Endozoicomonas gorgoniicola: one gene and its partner. The protein of the gene in region 2 interacts with the protein of the main gene of each other region in a pairwise test. Links are inferred from orthologs where the notes say so. Each region holds a gene or a part of one and is shown on either strand. Other genes may lie near its edges.

Region 1 (3,658 bases), 3.8 Mb from region 2 along the record:
TTCCTGTGCAGCGACTTCAGCCGATACAACTTCAGGTTCTGCTACCGTCTCCCGTGGCGTTTCAACAACAGCACCCGCTTCAAACCGGGCAATCAGCTCTTCTCCAAGAACAACATCGCCTTCATTCTTTATAATCTCTGTTAATGTTCCATCCGCCGGAGCAACAACCTCCAAAACCACCTTATCTGTCTCAATATCAACCAGAAGCTCATCCCGACTACAGGCTTCCCCCGTTTTTTTGTGCCAGGTCGCTACGACACCGTCTGCGACAGACTCGGGAAAGGTGGGTGCTTTTATTTCAATGGCCATAATGATCCCTTGGAGTATTAGACCTGCCTGCGTCTTTCACTTTGAACGACGCAAGACGAATATTTATACCGTAAATGCGTCTTCTACCAGTTTCTGTTGCTCTTCTACATGCTTGGACATATAGCCACACGCCGGTGCCGCAGAAGCATCACGCCCTGCATACTTAAGCGCCAGACTATCATTGAGCCGGGCAACAGAGCGCCGCATGTGGTGCTGGCTACAATACCAGGCTCCCTGGTTCATAGGTTCTTCCTGACACCAGACAACATGCTCAAGGTTTGGATATTGAATGATTAATTCATCCAGATCGTCCTGTGGGAATGGATAAAGCTGCTCAATCCGAACGACGATGGTGTCGTTAATCTCATCATTACGTCGTTTGTCGATTAAATCATAATAAACCTTACCACTGCAGAGAATCAGGCGGCGCACATCAGCGTGTTTATGCTCATCCACTTCAGGGATAATGGTCTGGAACCCACCTTCAGCCAGCTCTTCAAGTGTTGAAATGGCCTGTTTGTGTCTTAGCAGGCTCTTAGGGGTGAAAGCAATTAAAGGTTTGCGCAGCGGCCTTAATACCTGGCGGCGCAACATGTGAAACACTTGTGCAGGGGTTGTTGGTACACACACCTGAATATTGTGTTCCGCACACAATTGCAGGTACCGTTCCAGCCGGGCTGACGAGTGTTCCGGCCCCTGCCCTTCGTAACCATGAGGCAACAGCATGGTCAGGCCACACAGGCGTCCCCACTTGTGTTCACCACTGGTAATAAACTGGTCTATCACCACCTGACAACCGTTGGCAAAATCACCAAACTGGGCTTCCCAGACCACCAGCGCCCCCGGCGTCGTGGTCGCATAGCCATACTCAAAAGCCAGCACGGCTTCTTCAGAAAGCAGCGAATCCCATATCTGGAACGGAGGCTGGTCATCACTCAGCCTGGCCAGAGGTACCAGTGCGCTGCCGTCTTTCTGGTTGTGATGCACAGCATGACGGTGAGAAAAGGTTCCGCGACCAACATCCTGGCCGGTGATTCGAACTGGATGCCCTTCTTTCAACAAAGAGGCATAAGCCAGCACTTCTGCACAACCCCAGTTTATGGGCAATGCACCTGCTGCCATCTTACGACGATCATCAATTATTTTGCTGACCTGACGCTGCAACACAAAGCCCTCAGGAATTTCGCATAGTTTCTGTCCCAGTTCCTGCAGATTGCCCAGGGCTACCCGGGTATCATGGCGTGCTGTCCATTCGTGTCCCAGATAAGGCATCCAGTTAACAAACAGCCCCGTATTGGGTTCCTTAACCAGCGCCTTGGCAACATGCTCGCCGTTGTCCAGTGCAGTCCGATAGGTATTCACCAGCTCCTTGTTGGCTTCAGCAGAGAGGGCTCCCTGCCCAACCAAGGTTTCAGCATATAAATCTCTGGTCGTGGTATGACTCTTGATTGTCTGATACATCATGGGCTGAGTGGCTGAGGGTTCATCAGCCTCGTTGTGCCCACGACGACGATAGCAGACCATGTCGATCACCACGTCCCGTTTGAATTCCATACGGTAATCCAGCGCCAGTTTGGTCACAAACTGAACTGCTTCCGGATCATCACCATTTACGTGAAGAATTGGCGCACCCACCATTTTGGCAACATCGGTACAGTACTCAGTTGAACGAGCGTCTTCCCGGCGACTGGTGGTAAAACCTACCTGATTGTTAATAATGATATGAACAGTACCACCGGTACTGTAAGCACGGGTCTGAGACATCTGCAGGGTTTCCATCACAACGCCCTGTCCGGCAAAAGCTGCGTCACCGTGAATGGAAACAGGAATCACCTGCCCCCGGATATCATCATGACGCCGATCCTGCCGAGCCCGCACTGAACCTTCGACCACTGGCGCAACAATTTCAAGATGCGAAGGGTTAAAAGCCAGCGCAAGATGAACCTCACCACCAGGTGTCATAACATTAGACGAAAAACCCTGGTGATACTTCACATCACCAGAGCCGCTGTCTGCCATTTTCTTGCCTTCAAACTCATCAAAAAGCTCAGAAGGATTTTTACCCAGGATGTTCACCAGGACATTAAGACGACCACGGTGCGCCATTCCAATGACGATTTCTTTGGCTCCGTAAGAGCCTGCTCTCTGGATCATTTCATCCAGCATGGGAATCAACGCTTCACCACCTTCAAGGCCAAAACGCTTGGTTCCGGGGTAACGGGTACCAAGGTATTTTTCCAGCCCCTCCGCAGCGGTCAGACGTTCCAGCAGATGCAGCTGGGCTTCCCTACCCACTTCAGGGCGTCCTCTGACACTTTCCATGCGGCTCTGAAACCAGCGGCGCTGTTCCGTGTTAACAATATGCATGTACTCAACACCTACTGAGCCACAGTAGGTGGCATCGAGTGCAGCGATGATTTCCTGTAACGTTGCCCGTTCTTTGCCAATAAAAATGGTGCTGGTCTGGAACTCGATCTCCAGGTCGGCCCGGGAAAGGCCGTGGTATTCAAGGGTAAGATCCGGGAACTTCTCCCTTTTTAATATCCCCAGCGGATCAATGCGCGCCTGCTGATGACCACGGATTCGATATGCACTGATCAGGCGCAGAACCTGAATCTGTTTTCGTTCATGATCACTGGATACTGTGCTGGCTGCTATTGGTCGGGTAGTCTGATGCTGCCTGGCCATCAGGATGAAGTTTTCCTGAATGGTTGAGTGTGGCACATCCGGATTGCCACCATTCACCTGTGGAAGCTTTTCAAAATAATCACGCCATTCTTCTGAGACACCATTAGGGTCTCGCAGATAAAGCTCGTACAACTCCTCGACGTATGCAGCATTTCCCCCGGCAATATGAGACGTCGCCCACATTTGCTGCATCACACCTTCTTGCATGGTCTGCACCCCGTATATCTGGGGCAAATCTTATTTAACCAACACAATGCTGGCCGCCCCTGCTGGTAAAACTTACCGGCCGTTCACAAAAAAACTGGTCACAAAACCGGCAGGTATCCAAGAGTAAACTACAGGCAGAGCTATGTATACAACCAGCTACACCTTCGAACAATCCCGCTCTATTGTAGATACAATTAACAATAAAAAAAATACTATTTGTAACAATAAAAAAATACTATTTGTAACTCCTAAAAGCGAAAACGCCATTAAGTGGCGCTGTTAAATAGCATCTGCCGGATATGCCCAATGGCTTTGGTCGGGTTCAACCCTTTTGGGCAAACACTGACGCAGTTCATAATGCCCCGGCACCTGAACACGCTGAACGGATCATCCAGATCAGCCAGGCGCTCCTGAGTGGCGGTATCGCGACTGTCTGCCAGAAAACGATAGGCCT
Region 2 (3,317 bases):
TCGCTCATGCAATACTCCTTGAGGCAAAAGCCCCCGGGTACACCGCCATCTCTCTTCCGGAAATACAGCTTTCAGACGTGCTACTGACTGATCAAGAAGAAACTGCCAGCATCAGTGACAGCGTGTATGGTGATGCAAATAACAAGACATCTGACCAATATGGCCCATTTACATGTCAGATAGCGGTAATCTTCGCTATTCAATTTCGCCAAGTATAGTTGCTAAATCCACCATAAATTCCAGATCGCCAGAACTTACGATTCCCTTACGAAATACTTTTTTCGCGGCGCATAATTGTAAAAAGGTAAAAGTACGGATAAGTAAACTGACTTTGCAACGAGGTACTTATTAAAACTATGTGCTATCGTATGCCTGAGTACGAAACTCTGCTGCTATACCCGCCTGTATGCGTATCCGCAGAGAGCCCTGTTAACTGACAAAATGCTGGTGCTAGAAACACATATGTCCATTGAATCCTTAGGCCATCTGGAATCCAAGCTGCAAAACCTGATCGACAAGCTCGAACTGACTCGTATGGAACTGGAAGAGCTGCGCACTGCCAATAACCGCATGGAGCAGGAAAACGCTGAACTGAAGCAGGAATTAAGTGCCTGGGGTGAGCGCGTTGGTGCTTTACTGGGTAAACTGGACAACGTTTCTGAAGACGGTGTCACTGAAGAAGAAGTTGCTTACGAAGCTTGATGCTTAGTTATGCAGGTTGGAGCAAGCGCAGCGCTTGTACTCTTCAGGGTAACTCCCAACACGGAAACTAATTCCTGATCGCCATGCTGGGTATCGCTACCGCTCGACCCAACCTGCACAACACGTCAAACTCATTGAGTTTATGAACTGGTATCGTTATAACCCTGCCATATCTACGACAGTTCCCGCTCAAATGCCTCAAGCTCTTCAAGAGCCGTCATCCACTCTTCTTCGGTGTTATTAATACCTTTGGTCAGGTCTGTCTGCTCTGCCAGCAGGTTTTTGAGTCGGTCTTTTTCCGCAGCATCGTAAATCGATGAATCCGCCAGTTCATCTTCCACAGCCGCCAAACGAGTTTGCAGTTTGTCCAGTTGAGACTCCAGCTTCTCTGCCTGCCTCTTCAATGGTCGCATGGCGTTACGGCGTTCAGCAGCAAGGCGTTTCTGATCTTTTCTTCCCCGGGCTGAATGCGCTGCTACTTCTTCAGAACCTTCGTTCTGTTGCTCAGTAGCCTGTGTACGCTGTTTTGTCAGCCAGTCACTGTAGTCGTCCAGATCACCTGCAAACACATCCACTCTGCCATCATGCACCAGCAGCAGTTCATCCGTCGTGCTGCGTAACAGGTTTCTGTCGTGAGAAACCAGAATCATCGCCCCTTCGAATTCCTGTAACGCCATGGTCAGCGCATGGCGCATTTCCAGATCAAGGTGGTTGGTCGGTTCGTCCAGCAATAAAAGGTTAGGCTTCTGCCAGGCAACAATCGCCAGAGCCAGCCGGGCCTGCTCGCCACCGGAGAAGCCTTCAATGGTTTCTGTCGCTTTATCGCCATGAAAGCCAAAGCCACCCAGAAAGTTTCTTAGTTCCTGCTCTCTTGCATCCGGACTAATCCTCTGCAAATGCAGGGCAGGACTGGCGTGAGGGTCCAGGCTTTCCAGCTGGTGCTGGGCAAAATAGCCCACTTCCAAATGCTCACCATCCTGTCGTTTACCACCAATCAGTGGCAGCTCCTGCGCCAGTGTGCGAATCAGGGTGGATTTACCGGCACCATTCGCCCCCAGCAGACCGATACGAGAGCCAGGCAAAACACTGAGTTTAAGCTTCAGCAGTGCCTTATCCCCATAGCCCAGCTCTCCCTGGTCAATCGACAGCAGGGGGGACGACATTTTATCCGGTTCAGGAAAACGAAAGGTAAAAGGCGAATCCACATGTGCCGGAGCAATGTCTTCTAACCGGGACAGCGCTTTTAAACGGCTCTGGGCCTGTTTGGCTTTAGTAGCCTTGGCGCGGAAACGTTCTACGAACTTTTCCATGTGTTCCCGTTGCTTCTGCTGTCTCTCAAACGCAGCCTGTTGCTGTTGCAGCCGTTCAGCACGCATTCGTTCAAAGGCAGAGTAATTGCCCCGGTAAGTGTTGGTTTTCTGGTGTTCAATATGAATGGTGATATCGGTAACTGCATCGAGAAAATCCCGGTCGTGGGAAATGACCACCAATGTTCCCTGGTAGCGTTGCAGGAAACCTTCCAGCCAGACGATGGCATCAAGGTCCAGGTGGTTGGTCGGCTCGTCAAGGAACAAAACGTCAGACGGACTCATCAGGGTACGTGCCAGATTCAGGCGCATACGCCAGCCACCGGAAAAGTCTTTGACACTGTTTTCAATCTGGTCATTACTAAAGCCCAGGCCGTGCAACATCTGTTCAGCCCTGGAGCGAGCCGTATAACCGTCGGCCTGCAGCAGCTGCTCATGAAGCTCGGCCAGTTTTTCGTGCTGCCCTGTGGCTTCAGCGTTATTAATCTTCTGCTCGATGGCACGGAGTTGCTCATCCCCATCAAGAACGTATTCGACTGCCTTGCGCTCAAGCGCCTTGATTTCCTGAGCCATGTGGGCAATGCCCCGCCCCAGATCAATGGATACATCGCCCTGGTCTGGCTGCAGTTCTCCCATAAGCAGGGCTAACAGGCTGGACTTGCCGCAACCGTTGGCTCCCACCAGCCCGACATGCTGGCCGTGATGAATTGTTGCACTGGTGCCTTCAAGCAAGACTTTTCCAGAGCGCTGTAAGCTGACTGAATTCAATGTGATCATGCCGCGCATTATAAGGAATTTACTGGAGGGAGAAAGGTTTGGGAAACAACTCTCGTTAAACAACTGCTGTTAAACAACTGCTGTTAAACAAAACATGTCCAATAAAAAGAGTGGCAGGTATCGTTACGATATCGCTACTAAATCACCGCTACACCGTCGATATACCACCACTAAGGAAGCACTCGCAAAATGCAAGCGAGAGGGAATGAAAATCGTTATAGGAAAAATGCAGGGGGGAAGCCCCCCTGCCGGATAAGCCTACAGGCAAAAAAGGCTTAACTCTTTTTAGTCGCTCTCTTTCTGCTGGCAGCTTTTCTAGCAGGAGCTTTCTTCTTGGCAGCTACTTTACTGGTAGCTTTTTTGGCGGGTGCTTTTTTCTTAGCTACTGTCTTTTTAGCGGCCTTACTGGCTGGTGCCTTTTTCTTGGTAGCTGCCTTTTTAGCCGCAGGCTTTTTTCTGGCTACCGTCTTTTTCGTAGTAGCTTTCTTTCTGGTAGCGGCTTTTTTGGTCGTCTTTTTGGCGGCAGGCTTT

The links.
Region 1: the proteins of NX722_RS20595 (region 2) and NX722_RS03610 interact in binary tests that used the Escherichia coli proteins (3 or more experiments, as listed by UniProt). The link is inferred for Endozoicomonas gorgoniicola from one-to-one orthologs.

What each region holds. Positions count from the first base shown.
Region 1 is NZ_JAPFCC010000001.1:783,814-787,471, reverse strand. What follows is about bases 173-3,509. They hold NX722_RS03610 (2-oxoglutarate dehydrogenase E1 component), read right to left. Parts: upstream 3,205-3,509; coding sequence 373-3,204; downstream 173-372. Other genes in these bases: NX722_RS03605 (succinate dehydrogenase iron-sulfur subunit), read right to left, coding at 3,471-3,509; odhB (2-oxoglutarate dehydrogenase complex dihydrolipoyllysine-residue succinyltransferase), read right to left, coding at 173-309. Also shown: more of odhB, read right to left, coding at 1-172; more of NX722_RS03605, read right to left, coding at 3,510-3,658. UniProt on the Escherichia coli protein: E1 component of the 2-oxoglutarate dehydrogenase (OGDH) complex which catalyzes the decarboxylation of 2-oxoglutarate, the first step in the conversion of 2-oxoglutarate to succinyl-CoA and CO(2).
Region 2 is NZ_JAPFCC010000001.1:4,593,949-4,597,265, reverse strand. The notes cover bases 309-3,304. They hold NX722_RS20595 (ATP-binding cassette domain-containing protein), read right to left. Parts: upstream 2,742-3,304; coding sequence 876-2,741; downstream 309-875. Other genes in these bases: NX722_RS20590 (hypothetical protein), read left to right, coding at 3,120-3,304; NX722_RS20600 (cell division protein ZapB), read left to right, coding at 463-702. Outside these bases: NX722_RS20605 (hypothetical protein), read right to left, coding at 1-8; more of NX722_RS20590, read left to right, coding at 3,305-3,317. UniProt on the Escherichia coli protein: Genetic data indicate it may be involved in ribosome assembly or function.